3 regions of the Photobacterium nomapromontoriensis genome follow, and region 1 is predicted to be linked to each of the others. Evidence: predicted binding sites of a transcription regulator. Region 1 holds the regulator's gene; each other region holds the start of a gene.

Region 1 (5,602 bases):
ATGTTTGGTTGGCAAGTGCCTTGCGTAAGTCTGATTGCGCTTGTTTGAGGGCTAGTTGGAAGGGGGCAGAATCGATTTGATAAAGTGGCTGGCCTTGTTTGACCATCGTGCCACCTTCGAACAATTGCTGCTGAATAATTCCGCCTACTTGCGGACGGATCTCTGCTTCATAGGACGGCAGAGTGCGTCCTGGCATGGTATCGTGCAACTCAACCGCCTGTGGTGCAACTATGACATAGCCGATATCGTATTGCGGACGTTGCTGGGTCGGAACTTGATGGTCTTCACACCCTTGGAGTAGCAATATGCTCAACAATACAACAGATGTTTGCAGCGGGTTTACGTGCAATTTATTGATCATAGACACTGACAATGCTCACCCCTTATTTCTCACGACAAGGTTATTAACCGTAAGGGCAGGTTGGAGATAGGACAACCTTGCGGAACATTGATTAGCTTATTTAACTTTTGCTGCTCGATGTGTCTTATCTTTGCGTGAAGCGTTGCATTGGTAACATCGCAGTGACTGATTCAAGGATTTAACGCTATGAAAAAATGGCGGGTTTACTTAGCGTTAGATCAAAACTTGATATCAATCCCTAAGCCAAAAGCACTTTCTTTAAAGTTATAGTTAGAAATGGTAGCCCCATAGCCACTTTCAGCTTTGAGGTATCCTCGTAATCCTTGGTAAATTTTAAAGTTCCAGCTCAGTTCCCCATAAGGTTTATCGAAACCGCTTTCTATAATGTTGCGAGTGAGCAACTTAACTTCTTGTTCATCGGTTGGCTGCCAACCGAAGACAAATTCACCATGACCGAGAAAATCAGTGATATCGGGGTTGTAGTCTTTAGAGTCATGAATTCTGATCCATGGCTTTATACGAATAAATCCCTGAGGGAAATGATAGGTGACATTGACATAGGCTCGGTTCCAACTTACTTCATTCGATCCGCCTGCACCATTAGATTGGTGCTCAACGCCAAAAGCAGCATCGAAGTGCTTGAACTTTTTGTTGTAAAACAATTCTGGGTTGAAATCATTATCGCGAAAGTAGGCTGATGATGCGTACGCTTCCCAATTTGATTTTTGTGTGTATGCCAGAAACACCCCTTCTTCATGGTTTCCGAGTAAATGGTATTTAAGGCTAATTTGAAATTGAACGAAAATATCGTGAACTTTACCACCATCAGGGGAGAGTGGCTCGAATCTCGCTTGGTTAACTCGGCTCTCTTTGTAGAGTGGTAATAGATAGGTGTCTTTGTGATGCGATACGCGGCTCGGTTCATTTGCCCAAACGGGGCTGGCGGTAGTTATCAGTGAAATAGATAAAAGAAGACTGCTTTTTTTCATATGTGCTTGAGGTCTTATCATGTTCCAGAGGTATAAGTATGCGATAAGAGTCGCTCTTTCGCAAAAAATGTGGGCACAAAAGGAACAGTTAAATCGTCAAAAAAAAGATACAGAGCAATAAGTTACTTAATGGTTGAAGATATGGATAGTGATATCAAAGTCGTGATGTTAGGCGGTCAGTATGAAAATAAGCACACAAACGATTGCTTATTTTCACACTATCCATACTCATGTTGCTAGGATTAGCTAAGTTTAGCGAGAAGTTCTGAACGTCGCTCCTGAGGGATCACGGACCAATGTTGGCCACTTATCGCTCCTTCAAGTGCCCAGAGTAACTCAAGGCTTATTGTTCCTTGGTGGCTATTTTGCAGCGCTTTATAAGCATTGATCGAACCCGCTTCGAGTAATTCATTAACGGTCACAATACCCGCTTTTTTAAGCATGCGTTCATTGGCTAATCGTAAGTTAGGTAGATCTTTAATGCGATCGGGTTCGGCACTGACTTTAGTTTCTTTGTCTACTTGTGCGGCAGCGAGGGAGCGCTCGGCTTGCTCGATAATTTTTGTAGTATCTTGCCACCATTCTTCAGGAATAGCGTAGTGGCGAGTTACAACGGGAAAACCTCGTTTAGTATAAACATACGGTTCCAAGCCAGCTTGCTTGAATTCTTGTTCGTTGGTTGCATTGGCACGTAGATGAAGTTTGTTATTCACAACGAGGGCAAACATTGTTTCACCCGCGAATAAACCAAAACCACCAAACATTGAGCGAGATTTCATGTTACTGAAACAATTAAATAGGCGTAATGAATCTTTTAATACAGGTTTGTCCATGCTTTTTCTCGGTGAAAATATCCATCGGTGACCCCGCTACCATGAGTGACAGAATGATGACAAACTGAATACTTTTAGGTCGGAAGCTTTGCGTCTCTATCTTTCGACAGATTTGCCTTGTTCGTGATAAATCAAGAATATCCTAGTTAGAATATTTGAACCTGCTCCCATTTTTTAAAATGTGACATTGGTTCCATTAATTGCATTTGGTTTCTGCTAGGTAAGCATTTTTACTTCATATGTAATGCAAATTATCGGTGAAAATAGACACAAAAAAACGGAGGCATAGGCCTCCGTTTAAATTACTAAAATGACGTGATGCCACTCAGTTGTTTAAATTTCGCACGGATTGACGAACAACAAGTTCAGGAACCATTTCAAATACTTGAGTGGCATGATCCTTGTCTCTCATGCGATACATTAATATTTCTACGGCACTTTTACCTAACCGGCGTTTAGGCTGGTGGATGGTTGTAAGTGGCGGTGAGAAATACGGTGCTAAATCAATGTTGTCATAGCCAATGATGGATATGTCATCTGGTACATTAATACCTGCCAATTGGAAGGTACTGATTAACCCCATTGCCATGATGTCATTAAAGCAGAAGATAGCGGTTGGACGCTCTTCCATCGCGATGATTTGATTAGCGGCATTAACGGCAGATTCACATTCAAAATCGCCTTCTAAAATCCATGCTTCGTTGACGGGCAGGCCAGCTTCAGCCATGGCTTTATTAAAACCTTTTAAACGTTCGCGACAGGCTGTTTTTTCACGATGGCCAGTCAAACAACCAATGGCTTTGTGGCCGTGTTCGATAAAGAATTTAGTGGCAACATAGCCGCCTAATTCTGCATTGTCTTGGATTTTATCTGTATGCGGACTTTCAGGACCCCAATCCATGACAACCATAGGTAAATCTTTCTGGCGTTCAAGCAGCGCCAGTAATTCTTCATCAAGATCTGAGCACATCACCAGTAGGCCGTCAACGCGCTTTTCAGCAAGCATGCGTAGGTAATCACGTTGCTTGGTTAAGTTGCCTTCAGTGTTACACAAGATAAGTGTGTAGCCTTCACTGTAGCAGTACTCTTCAACGCCATGTACGACTTCTGCGAAGAACGGGTTGGTTGATTTGGTTACAAGCATCCCTATAGTACGCGTAGTGTTACATTTTAAGCTACGTGCAACCGCACTTGGCGCGTAGTTTAGCTCATCAACGGCGGCTAGCACTTTTTTCTGTGTTGCTTCTGCCACGAAGCGTGTTTTGTTAATCACGTGAGAGACGGTGGTTGTAGAGACACCAGCCATACGTGCAACATCTTTAATCGTTGCCATAATTATTCTTCTAATAATAAGAGGTCAGAGGACCTTAATAATCAAATTAGTTACCCAATAGAACAATGAACTGTTGGCTGCTTGTGGAAGTAGAGCACTGTTCTATTGGCTGTCGGTAACAGAAACAAAAAAGAGCCGCATTAACAAATGGCGGCTCTGCTACACCGATTCTACATGTGTTCTTATCGTACGCATACGTTTCATTGTGTAATCGCTTGCGATCACATTTTACTTAGTGTGGTCAAGAGTGCAATGTTTCTGAGTTGAATTAATGAGAATTATGCGCTGCTTGCATCACTATTCGATGGGGAGAGTATGAATCTGTATCAGAAATGCATAATTTAAAGAATTGTCGGTATGTCACCGTGTTTGAATTTTACTATTGGTCTATAGCATTTATCTGGCTGTTGTTGTTATAGGGGATCCTGGCAGACTCTGTCGGATTCGTTTGATCGTGATCATCGTCAGTTTTATCCATACTTGATGAAGCCCAAATACGTGTGATAATTAGGATTATCCAAGTTCTAAAAACGGACAGACGCATGTCAACGAATAACAAAGCGGGTGTACGATTTGCTTATATCGCAAGTTTTTTAACACCTTTTACCTTATTGATTTCAGGCATTATTGCCATTATTTACGCTGGCTATAAACTTAATAAAGGTACGGATGAGCTCTGCTACAGCCACTACTACACGATTATTCGATCATTTTTCCTATTCTTTACTTTTTTTGTCGTGTTAGGTGTAACAGCTGCCACAACCACTGGTATGGTCGCGGGTGCGGAGTACTGGGTGAACAGTGATGTGCTGGATTATGTGCTTGATGGGATCCCGGTAGTGGGTGTCATTATTGCGCTAATCGCTATCATCAGATGGTTTTTTCAACTTATCCGTGGGATGCGTTTGCTGAGCCAAAACAAAGCGATCGAGTTGTAATTGCTTGAGTTCTAGCAGAGGCTGATAGCCTGAAAGTAAAAGCAAAACCCGTTGCCAAGTGCAGCGGGTTTTTTATTTACGAAGAATGGATGCTCAGACTTATATACTTAAAGAGGCGCAATTGATGGAGTTATGCTAATGGTATCTAAGTCTCAATTACCTGCTCGTAAAGAGGATATCAATATTGTGCATGAAGACAGACAGGAGCAACCAATGAGCATGCATGAAGGTATTGCAATATGGTGTGACTGTTGTGTATGTGAAGCTGAACCTTATTGGGCAGATCACGCCGAAGAGCTGGGCGTCTCACTCAGTAATTATGAAGAAGGCAAAGAGCCCAAATAGGCTACTGAATGGCGATGATGACATCGCAGCCAGCTGCGATGTCATATTGCGGATAAACGAGAGGATAAGCTTATTTGCTGATTTGCTTCGTTTTTAGTAACTGAGCCAGCTCGGTTATGAGTGTTTCAGTTTTCGGGTCATACGCTTGCATTGCGGCTAGCGTATCATTTTGCAGTTGTGTCTGCATTGCGATGAGTTGTTTATCCGATAAAATCCGTTCACGCTGCTTCGCGAGCTCTTGTTTTGCTGCTGCAAATTCTTTTATCAGTGCATTGCGTTCTTTTTCACTGAGAGCTTGGTCTTGTACCTTGCTCTGGAGTTCATGGGCTTTGTTGACGAAGCTTTCGGGATTATAACCAACGTCAGTCGCTTTCTTTTTATAAGCCGCTTCAAAGGCTTTAGTTTGTGTCACAAGCTCAGGATGTGTTTGTAGCGCATGTTGGCGAATACTGGTGAGGTCACGTTGTATTGCATTGATGCGGTAAGCCGTTTGGTTATGAGCCGTGATACTCGCACTAGCCGCGCTAGTGGCAGGAGTACTGGTTGTTGTTGTGTTACTTGCCTGAACGTGTGGCGCCATCGTGACAACAGCTGCCATTAATAGCGGCAGTGAGAACTTAAATAGACGGTATGGTGCGTGTAGAAACTGAGCAATAGGGGATTGATTGACTTTCATATCAGAACCTTGTTAACGACCATGAATGGATGGCCACTGCGTTATTGGGTTACTTCACTGTATAAAATACGATGGAAGGTAATGTCAGTATTATGTCATGAATACTGGATAGTACCTGAATAGGCTT
Region 2 (5,602 bases), on a different contig from region 1:
CCTACCCCCCAATACGAATAAAAGAGCAAAAGAGGAACCGTCATGACCATTGAGCAAAAATACATTGTTGCACTCGATCAAGGTACGACCAGCTCACGCGCGGTAATACTTGATGAGCACGCCAACATTGTGTGCTCATCACAGCGTGAATTTAGCCAAATCTACCCGAAGGCTGGTTGGGTGGAGCATGATCCGCTGGAAATCTATGCCTCCCAAAGCTCAACCCTCATTGAATCCTTAGCGAAATCCGGAATCCGGCCAGACCAAATCGCAGGGATCGGGATCACTAACCAACGTGAAACTACAATTGTTTGGCACAAAAAAACCGGCAAACCAGTATACAACGCTATTGTCTGGCAGTGTCGCCGGACAGCCGACATCTGCGAAGAACTAAAAACAGCCGGATTAGAAACCTATATCCGCGAAAACACCGGCCTAGTGGTTGACCCTTACTTTTCCGGCACCAAAATCAAATGGATCCTCGATAACGTGCCGGGTGCACGCGCAGAAGCGGAAGCGGGCAACCTACTCTTTGGTACTGTCGATACTTGGTTGATTTGGAAAATGACTCAGGGCCGAGTCCATGTAACCGATTATACCAATGCCTCACGCACCATGGTGTTTAATATCAATACACTTAATTGGGATCCAAAACTCCTCCAGGCGTTGAATATTCCATTGACCATGATGCCCGCAGTGAAATCCTCCTCTGAAATTTATGGACGGACTAATATCGGCGGAAAGAGCGGCACTCGAATCCCCATCGCAGGCATCGCTGGCGATCAGCAAGCCGCACTATTTGGCCAGATGTGTGTCAATCCCGGTCAGGCAAAGAATACCTATGGCACTGGCTGCTTTTTACTCATGAATACGGGTAAAGAGAAAGTGACCTCTCATAACGGCCTGCTGACCACACTGGCCTGCGGTCCGAAAGGGGAAGTGGCCTACGCGCTGGAAGGCGCCGTTTTCATGGCAGGAGCGTCGATTCAATGGCTACGAGATGAGCTCAAATTACTGGATAACGCCAAAGAATCAGAAGCCATCGCTGAAAGCATCGGCAGCACCAATGGTGTTTATATGGTCCCCGCCTTTACGGGCTTGGGCGCTCCCTACTGGGATCCGTATGCCCGAGGAGCCATTGTCGGCTTAACTCGAGGCGTCAATAGCCAGCATATCATCCGGGCAACACTGGAAAGTATTGCCTACCAAACCCGTGATGTCCTCGAGGCGATGCAGATGGATGCCGCCATCAAGCTTGATACTTTACGGGTCGATGGCGGAGCCGTCGCCAATAATTTCCTGATGCAATTTCAAGCCGATATTCTCAATACTCCGGTTCAGCGCCCAGTGGTGACCGAGGTGACGGCATTGGGAGCCGGTTATTTAGCGGGTCTCGCCGTCGGCTTCTGGGACAGTATTGATGAATTGCAGGATAAAGCGGAGTTGGATCGTACATTTATCCCTTGTCACGATGAAACCAAACGTCACCGCCGTTATCGAGGTTGGAAGCGGGCTGTCGAATGCGCTAAAGGCTGGGCTATCGAGGATGAGTCTGATCACTGATACTGACGTCCACATCAAAAGGCCTGTATCACAGGCCTTTTTCCTATCCTTATATGCAGAGATCCGCCGTGAACGTCGGACATTGGCACATTTTTGTTTTAACGCAAACGTTTCACTGTTAGCTGTGCTAAAATCGCCGCCAAATTATTGGGGGTGGGATAATGAATAAGATCCTACCTCTTGCCCACTGATTTCTATGTCTGGAGTTACCATGAAACGCGATTTGGCGATGGCATTTTCTCGTGTCACTGAAGGTGCAGCCCTAGCTGGCTATAAATGGCTTGGCCGAGGTGATAAGAACGCGGCAGATGGTGCTGCGGTAGAGGTAATGCGCACCCTGCTTAACCAAACCGAGATTGACGGTGAAATCGTAATTGGTGAAGGCGAAATCGATGAAGCACCGATGCTCTACATCGGTGAAAAAGTTGGCGTCGGAGGCGATTCGGTTGATATTGCTGTCGATCCAATTGAAGGTACCCGTATGACAGCCATGGGCCAGAACAACGCATTGGCAGTGTTGGCGGCCGGTGAAAAAGGTTCATTCCTAAAAGCGCCTGATATGTATATGGAAAAACTGGTCGTTGGCCCAGCCGCCAAAGGCAGCATCGATCTGGCGAAACCACTGGCAGAGAACCTAGAAAATATCGCCGCAGCGCTAAATAAACCGCTCAGCAACTTAGTCGTCACCACGTTAGCCAAACCCCGCCACGATGCGATTATCGCGGAGATGCAGGCAATGGGTGTACGCGTGTTCGCCTTCCCTGATGGCGATGTGGCCGCATCTATTCTGACCTGTATGCCAGACAGTGAAGTCGATGTCATGTACTGTATCGGCGGCGCACCGGAAGGTGTGGTTTCTGCGGCAGCCATCCGCGCTCTGGGTGGTGATATGCATGGCCGTCTACTGCCTCGCCATCTGGTCAAAGGCGATACCGAAGAAAACCGCAAGCTGGGTCAAATTGAAATTGACCGTTGCCATGAAATGGGTATCGAGCCCAATAAGCTCCTTCGTATGGAAGACATGGCACAGAGCGATAATGTCATTTTTGCCGGTACTGGGATCACCAAAGGGGATCTGCTGGACGGGATCAGCCGTCAAGGCAACATTGCAACCACCGAAACACTATTGATCCGCGGCAAATGCCGTACCATTCGCCGCATCAAATCGACCCACTATCTGGAACGCAAGGATGAGGCGATTAAGAGCCACATTCTGTAATCCATCACAATATTTATAACCTCAGCAAGGCGCACTTTCTAGTGCGCCTTATTTTTCTGCGTTCCGCCTCCCCCTATCACGCCTCATTATGTAAAGTGGTTGCTTTATTTAGCTTGCTGATTACATAATTAACTTAAGGCCGATGTATTCCCCACCCACCCGTAGAGATTGTAGAGACGGCAGCAATGAAAACGATAGACAGAATACTGTACCAAATGAAACGAGAAGGGCCTGTCACGGCTAAGAAATTGGCTGAAGAATTCAATCTCACCACCATGGGGGTACGTCAGCATTTACAGGGTCTGGAAGAGGATGGACTGGTTGACTTTGAAGATATTAAAGTCAAAGTGGGGCGCCCCACCCGCCATTGGAACCTTACACAAAAAGGGCATAACCGCTTTGCCAATCACCATGGCGAACTAATCATCCAAATGATTGATTCAGTAGAAGATATTTTCGGTCACTCTGGGTTAACCCAAGTCATTGAACAGCGAGAGAAGAAAACCCTGGCCCATTATCAATCACAGCTGGTCGATACGGCAAATATAGAAGAAAAACTGCAAATCCTGACTACACTCAGGGAGCAGGAAGGCTACATGGCTGAGTTTCATCAACATGGCGACGATTTCATTTTTATCGAAAATCACTGCCCGATTTGCCATGCTGCCCAGCGCTGCCCATCGCTATGCCAATCCGAGCTAACCGTTATTCAGCGTCTGCTGGGGAGCGAGTATCATGTGACAAGGAATGAACACATTATTGCCGGAGAGAGGCGCTGCGCTTATCACATAATAAAATCATAATGAGGAGAAAACGATGGCTGACTGGATCCCCGCAAAAATAATCACCAACCGCCACTGGAACCATGATTTATTTAGTCTTACCCTCAATGCCAATATCGAGCCATTTCGAGCGGGTCAGTTCACTAAACTGGGACTGGAGATTGATGGTCAATTAGTCCAACGCGCTTATTCTTTCGTTAATCCCCCAAGCAGCAGCAATATCGAAATCTATGCAACCCGCGTTGCCGACGGATTGCTCTCACCGCGCCTTCACGCTCTGGAAGCCGGAGACGAAGTCCTTATCTCTGCCCGTGCGAATGGCTTTTTTACCTTAAATGAAGTGCCCGAGGGCAATAACCTCTGGCTACTGGCCACGGGTACCGCCATCGGCCCCTACCTATCCATTCTTCACGAACCAACGGTCTGGAAGCGATTTCGTAAAATTATCCTCAGCCATGCGGTACGCTTCTCTGCGGATCTCAGCTATCAGGCCGAAATTAATGCGCTCAAGGAGCGTTATCCCGATCAGCTGATCGTTCAGCCGTTTGTCAGCAGAGAACCCGCGCCACCCGCGTTGTCAGGACGGATCCCACAAGCTATTGCAGATGGCATGCTAGAGCGCCATGTTGGGGTTAATTTGGATCCGAAGACCAGCCAAATCATGCTGTGTGGTAACCCTGAAATGGTCAAAGACACCAGGGCTGTGCTAGAAAGTATGGGATTTCACAAAAACCTACGCCGACAACCAGGCCAAATTACCATGGAGCATTACTGGTAATTCACCTCATCCGCTATCATTGCGTCACACGCACAATGGTCACTAGCCAGTGGCCATTTCGTCCACCGTCTCAACCTTGAAGCACTCCGCCGCAAAAGCGCAAACTAGTTTTATAGGCATAGCCCCATTTCATGACCGATAGGGACCACCTATGCAGACATTGCCTGACTTTGATACCTTAAAGCACATGGCCGAAAATGCGCCGGAAGAACTCGAAGCGCTGCGCCTGACGATGAGTGAGGAAATCATTGAGCGGGCCAGTGATGCCATGAAACCACGACTGCGCGCCCAAATGAGCCATATCAACCATGTTATTGAATACGGTAAAAACCCGAACCATACCAATATTCTACTGATGGCAGAACTACAGCAACAGCTTAAACGGTTTGCTCAAGCGCTCAACGCACCTGACACCCTGACTGAAAACCAGGCTGATATTCATCCGTTTGTCCGCCCGAACCAAAATCACGCTGAGAAATAGCCCACCTCACGCGTTTCTTAACAGGTCAGCTTCAGAAAGCAGTCTCTATCCATATCTCGAATATCGACGGTTAAACTGTTTATCGTCGCGGCATGCTGCTCCAATACCCCCATCAGCAACTGTGACAGCTCCCGCTTTACCGCTGCCGTACGCCCCGAAAGCATACTGACTTCGATATGGATAAACGTCGCAATATCAGCCTCATCGCCCACCAGCCAATCTTGGCAAGAGTAACTTCGCGATTTGACGGTATCGGGTGTAAATAAGCCACAGCCCAACAAAGCTTGATGCAAATCAGTCAGCAGCCCAGGTATATTAACCCGCTCAGCCACTGGCTCTGCATATTCCATAACAAGGTTTGGCATCTCAACATCCTCCATGTAATCAGATGCCCAAGTTAGCTCAAGATACAGGGTTCACTCCCAGTGGGCGAATTGTCTTGAGATCGCTTGGGTATATAACCTCGGTAACACAGTAGCGGAAATCGGTCTTGCAAGCCAAATCTACGACGGAGATATCAACCCTCGATCACTCTCTTTTATTCGCATTGTGATGATCAAATTAAGGCCTAAATGAAATTTATTTCCTCGCAGCAGTTCACTTTTTCCGGTGAAAAAGGTACAACCAAGCACAGAAATGATTTCGGACAGTAAATTAACTTCCCAAATTGTTATATAGTTACAGAGATGTTCAATCATCGATACCCCACAGCATAGTCATCTGGGTTGTCCGATAGATGCACCTTGGTCATCAATCAGATCACTATGCTATTAGGTATT
Region 3 (5,602 bases), on a different contig from region 1:
CGAAAATCCGCCACACGCAACCAAGCCATTAAAACCATCCAATGTGACGTTGCCGGACAGAATATCACTCATGTGAACATCTTTGGCTTCAAAGCCGGCCCGATCAAAGGCTGCCGCCATTTCGACATGGGAATTGACGCCTTGCTCGCGCAAAATCGCCATTTGAGGCTTCGCCCCCATGTTAATGGACGGAGCAATAAACGGTGCCGCAACATCCTGATTAATGTCAAAGCTCAGCGTGGTACTCAATCCTGGATCGTTACTGTCTTTCTTGGCTTCAAATTCCTGCAGCGCACCAGTTGGATTATCTCGCATCGCCTGCATCTGATACGTTGTTTCTGCCCAGATAGTGCGCAGTTCTGTACGATTTTGTTCAAGGACACGATCGTTACCATTCCAGATCCGGACCACATCTTCGTCGACTACGGTACCAATTACATGACTACAGGCTTCCAGGCCGTTGCCCGCCAATACCGACAGCACTTCATCCAAGTGATCAGTACGTACCTGAATCACCGCTCCCAATTCTTCGTTGAACAAGGTCGCCAGCACATCAGTACATTCATCGTTGCTGGTGGTATTGATATCCACTTCGACACCGGTATGGCCAGCAAACGCCATTTCAGCGAGTGTGACATACAAACCACCGTCACCGCGGTCATGATAAGCCAGCAGTTTCTCATCACGAATCAGCGCCTGTACCGCATTGAAGAAGCCTTTTAGTAACTCAGGGCTATCAACATCGGCAGGCTTATCGCCTAGTTGCTTATAGACCTGTGCCAGTGCTGTCGCACCGAGACGGTTCTGACCACAACCGAGATCAATTAACAGCAAGCTTGAATCGCCTTTGTCGGTACGTAGCTGAGGCGTCACTGTCTTTCGAATGTCTTCAACACGACCAAATGCGGTGATCACCAGTGACAATGGCGAGGTGACTTCTTTCTCTTCGCCGTTTTGCTCCCACTTGGTCTTCATCGACATCGAGTCTTTACCAACCGGGATAGTCAGACCAAGTGCCGGACACAGCTCTTCACCAACCGCTTTTACGGCTTCGTAAAGCCCTGCATCTTCCCCCGGATGACCCGCAGGCGACATCCAGTTAGCCGATAACTTAATACGCTTTAGATCACCGATATCTGAACTGGCAATATTGGTGATTGCTTCACCAACGGCCAGACGAGATGATGCGGCAAAATCTAGCAGAGCAACTGGTGTACGCTCGCCCATCGCCATCGCTTCACCGTGGTAGGTGTCGTAACTTGCCGCCGTGACCGCACAGTTGGCAACCGGTACCTGCCATGGACCGACCATCTGATCACGGGCAACAAGGCCCGTCACAGTACGGTCACCGATGGTGATCAGGAATGTCTTCTCGGCAACGGCAGGTAAACGCAAAATACGGTGCGTCGCCTCTTCCAGCTCAATGCCGGTACGGTCAATGGCCTGACTCTGGGCTTTTTGCGTCGTCACATCGCGGTGCATTTTCGGAGTCTTGCCCAACAGAATATCCATTGGCATGTCGATCGGCATGTTGTCGAAATGGCAGTCTTCCAACGTCAGATGACGCTCTTCCGTTGCTTCACCGACAACCGCATAAGGTGCACGCTCACGCTGGCAGATGGCATCAAATACCGCCATATTTTCAGAGGCAACCGCCATCACATAACGTTCTTGTGATTCATTACACCAGATTTCTAGCGGGCTCATGCCCGGCTCGTCATTGGGTACATTACGCAGCTGGAACTTACCGCCGCGCTCACCATCATCAACCAGCTCTGGCAAAGCATTGGAGATCCCACCGGCACCCACATCGTGAATGAATGCGATTGGGTTATCGTCACCCATCTGCCAGCAACGGTCGATCACTTCCTGACAACGGCGCTCCATTTCCGGGTTTTCGCGCTGTACAGACGCAAAATCTAAATCTTCAGCCGACTGGCCTGATGCCATGGAAGATGCTGCACCACCACCCAGACCAATATTCATTGCCGGGCCACCCAGCACAATCAGTTTTGCACCAACCGGAATTTCTTTCTTCTGCACATGTTCAGCACGGATATTACCTAAGCCACCAGCAATCATGATGGGTTTGTGGTATCCCCGAATCTCCTCACCATTGTGTGAGCTGACTTTCTCTTCATAAGTACGGAAGTAACCCAGCAGGTTCGGACGGCCAAATTCATTGTTAAAGGCAGCGCCGCCTAGTGGCCCTTCCAGCATAATATCGAGCGCATTAACAATACGATCTGGCTTTCCAAAATCCGTTTCCCACGGCTGCTCAAAGCCTGGTACTCGCAGGTTTGACACGCTAAAGCCAACCAAGCCTGCTTTAGGTTTCCCACCGATACCCGTCGCACCTTCATCTCGAATCTCGCCTCCAGATCCTGTCGCAGCTCCGGGCCATGGGGATATCGCCGTTGGGTGATTATGGGTTTCAACCTTCATCAGAATATGCGTCTCTTCCTGATGGTAGTTATATTTACGGGAATCAGGATCGGGAAAGAATCGACCAGCCTGTGAGCCTTCCATTACTGCGGCATTATCTTTATAAGCTGATAGCACGTATTCACTGTTTTTCTCGAAGGTGTTTTTGATCATCTTGAACAAGGATTTCTCTTGTTCGACACCATCGATAGTCCAGTCTGCGTTGAATATTTTATGACGGCAATGCTCTGAGTTCGCCTGCGCAAACATCATCAATTCAATATCGTGTGGATTACGACCCAGCTTGGTAAAGCTCTCAACCAAGTAGTCAATCTCATCTTCTGCCAGTGCCAACCCAAGGGTAACGTTTGCGTTTTCAAGCGCTTGACGACCGCCTGTAAGGATATCAATGCTTTGTACAGGGGCAGGATCGGCTTGTCTAAACAGCGCTTGCACCGATTGCATATCGCTAAAGACGACTTCCATCATCCGATCGTGGATCAAACTTTTCAGATCGCTTAATTGCGTATCAGACAGTTCGCTAGTGGTCTCGACGTAATATGCCGTGCCACGCTCAAGGCGCTTCACTTGGCTCAGAGAACAGTTGTGGGCAATGTCGGTCGATTTCGATGACCAAGGAGAGATTGTGCCCGGACGCGGGGTAACCAATAGCAGAAGACCAGATGGTTCATGCTCCGCAATCGTCGGACCATAAGTCAGCAGGCTGACCAACTTATCGTGATCGTCAGCACTCAACGGCACAGACAAGTCGGCAAAGTGCATAAACTCAGCATAAATGCCTGACACAGGCAGATCCAATTCGTGACAGCGTGCCAGTAGCTTGTTAACGCGAAACTCAGACAGAGCGGGTGAACCACGCAAAATTTCCATGTGCGTACGTCTCTCGATTAGCAGTTGAATGAAGGTGATATTGGCCTAATCCCCGACAACGGATCGGGACAATTACGTCAATGTCACCTCGTTTCCCAGAATATTCCGAGGCGAGGTACTGATGATGTGGCGTAGTATAAGGGAAATTTTTTTGTGACGTAACTCTTGACGCAACCGTTTGCGTGTTTTTTTTTCATTCAATCATAAAAAAAGGTCATCATGACCCATTTATTGCCGCAGAGAGCTAATGTTTACAAGGGTTGGCATCATTACAACAGCAAGTAAAAGAAGAAGATACAACACGAAGAATACAGCGATAACTTTGCCTCAAGGTCGAGCTTTGGTATAAAGAACACCTTACTGTTACCATGAGCATACTTCGTTGAGTATTATTCGTCTGAATCCAAACTTCCGGCATTTTATCGTCTTAGCGCTGAGCCTGCTGTTTTTAAATGGCTGTCTCTGGCGAGAAGAGCCACGTACCGATCTTGAACGGATTCGAGAAGAAGGCGTACTCCGGGTGGGAACCCTAAATAACCAACTGTCCTATTACATTGGCAGTGAGGGGCCGACTGGACTAGATTACGAATTGGCAAGCCGCTTTGCTAAGACGCTCGGGGTCAAGCTGGAAATGAAGACCATGTTCACGCTATCTGGCATGTTTCCAGAGCTAAAGCGGGGTGATGTCGATATCCTTGCCGCAGGCCTGACCATGACCGATGATCGCCTTGCGCAGTTTCGAGCGGCACCCGCCTACTATTATGCGAGCCAGAAAGTAGTCTATAAAAAAGGCCAGTGGCGACCTCGCGATCTTGATGATCTTAACGGTAGCAAAGGGATCTTAACCGTCGTCGAAGGATCCAGTCATGAGAAAACCCTGATTACACTGAAGAAACAACACCCAACCCTAAGCTGGACAACGGTCGAGGAAACCGACAGCGGTGAACTGCTGCGTCAGGTTGCTGACGGAGAGCTTGATTACACCATGGCTGATTCTGTTGATATCGCCCTGAATCAACGGATCCATCCAGATATCACCACCGCACTGGAATTGACCGAAGACGAGCCCATTGCCTGGTTTGTTAACAAAGGTCAGGATGACAGCCTTCATGCTCTGTTAATTGAGTTTTTTGGCGAGATCCAACAAAGCGGCGAGCTTGCCAAACTTGAAGAAAAATATTTCGGTCATGTCGATAAGTTTGATTATGTCGATACCCGCGCCTTTCTGCGCGCTATCGAAGGGAAGCTACCAAGATGGGAAGGACTCTTTAAGCAATACGCCAATGAATTTGACTGGCGCCTGATTGCCGCTCTCTCCTATCAGGAGTCCCACTGGAATCCACGAGCTATTTCTCCGACAGGTGTCCGGGGCATGATGATGCTGACGCTACCAACGGCAAAATCAGTGGGGGTACAGGACCGACTTGATCCGGAGCAAAGTATTCGTGGTGGTACAGAATACCTGCGTAAAATGATCAATCGCATTCCTGACAGCGTAGAAGAGCATGAAAAAGTTTGGTTTGCACTCGCATCCTACAACGTTGGCTTTGGTCACTTAATGGATGCCCGTCGCCTGACCAAATCCCAAGGTGGAAACCCGGATGCCTGGAGCGATGTTAAACAACGTTTACCGCAGCTACGTCAGCGCAAATACTACAAACACACTCGCTACGGTTATGCCCGCGGGGATGAAGCGCTGAATTATGTAGAAAATATCCGTCGTTACTACCAAAGCATTGTTGGCTACGAGCAGGCACACAGCCAGCAGCCGCAACAAGATGATATTGAGCTAGTCGATGGCCTGCTGACTATCACACCGCCTTCTACTACGATCTCTACTGCACAAGCGGCACTGGTCGTAGACAGTGACAGTGATGATCCGAATCCGACTACTCCACCGGCTAAAACGGCGAACCAGTGATCCACAAAAAAATCAGGTAAATTCGGTAAAATAAAAAACAGCCCGCATGATGCGGGCTGTTTACATTTAAGCGCTGTGATCATCAGAAAGCCGCTGACGAGCTTTTTTCTCCGCCTTTTTTTCATCTCTGCGACGTTTGAAAAAAGCTTGTAACTGCTGGCGGCACTCCTCGGCCAACAACCCGGATTCTATCGCAACATGGTGGTTGACTTGCTCATAACTCAGCAAATTCATAAGACTGCCTGCCGCCCCAGTTTTATGATCATGCGCGCCAAACACCACTTTACCAATTCGGCTGTGTACCATTGCTCCGGCACACATCGGGCACGGCTCTAACGTGACATATAATGTTGCATCGATTAACCG

Evidence for each region. Region 1 encodes PurR, which represses purine synthesis genes. Its sites were predicted from a motif close to TNANGNAAACGTTTNCNTNA; they were not measured.
Region 2: the regulator PurR is predicted to act here: its motif matches at 1,663-1,682, upstream of glpX (class II fructose-bisphosphatase).
Region 3: the regulator PurR is predicted to act here: its motif matches at 3,482-3,501, upstream of purL (phosphoribosylformylglycinamidine synthase).

What each region holds. Positions count from the first base shown of each region.
Region 1 is NZ_JAKJSL010000017.1:32,554-38,155, reverse strand. It holds gene L4D12_RS03305 (efflux RND transporter periplasmic adaptor subunit) at 1-367, opposite strand, end outside; gene L4D12_RS03300 (phospholipase A) at 580-1,350, opposite strand; gene L4D12_RS03295 (TfoX/Sxy family DNA transformation protein) at 1,593-2,183, opposite strand; cyclic di-GMP riboswitch class I at 2,207-2,310, opposite strand; gene purR (HTH-type transcriptional repressor PurR) at 2,509-3,516, opposite strand; gene L4D12_RS03285 (hypothetical protein) at 4,059-4,454, shown strand; gene L4D12_RS03280 (hypothetical protein) at 4,593-4,799, shown strand; gene L4D12_RS03275 (hypothetical protein) at 4,870-5,475, opposite strand.
Region 2 is NZ_JAKJSL010000021.1:103,157-108,758, reverse strand. It holds gene glpK (glycerol kinase GlpK) at 43-1,563, shown strand; gene glpX (class II fructose-bisphosphatase) at 1,775-2,782, shown strand; gene L4D12_RS07515 (helix-turn-helix transcriptional regulator) at 2,968-3,585, shown strand; gene L4D12_RS07510 (ferredoxin--NADP reductase) at 3,599-4,342, shown strand; gene L4D12_RS07505 (DUF3135 domain-containing protein) at 4,494-4,823, shown strand; gene L4D12_RS07500 (5-carboxymethyl-2-hydroxymuconate Delta-isomerase) at 4,841-5,188, opposite strand.
Region 3 is NZ_JAKJSL010000025.1:44,194-49,795, forward strand. It holds gene purL (phosphoribosylformylglycinamidine synthase) at 1-3,315, opposite strand, end outside; gene mltF (membrane-bound lytic murein transglycosylase MltF) at 3,698-5,236, shown strand; gene tadA (tRNA adenosine(34) deaminase TadA) at 5,303-5,602, opposite strand, start outside.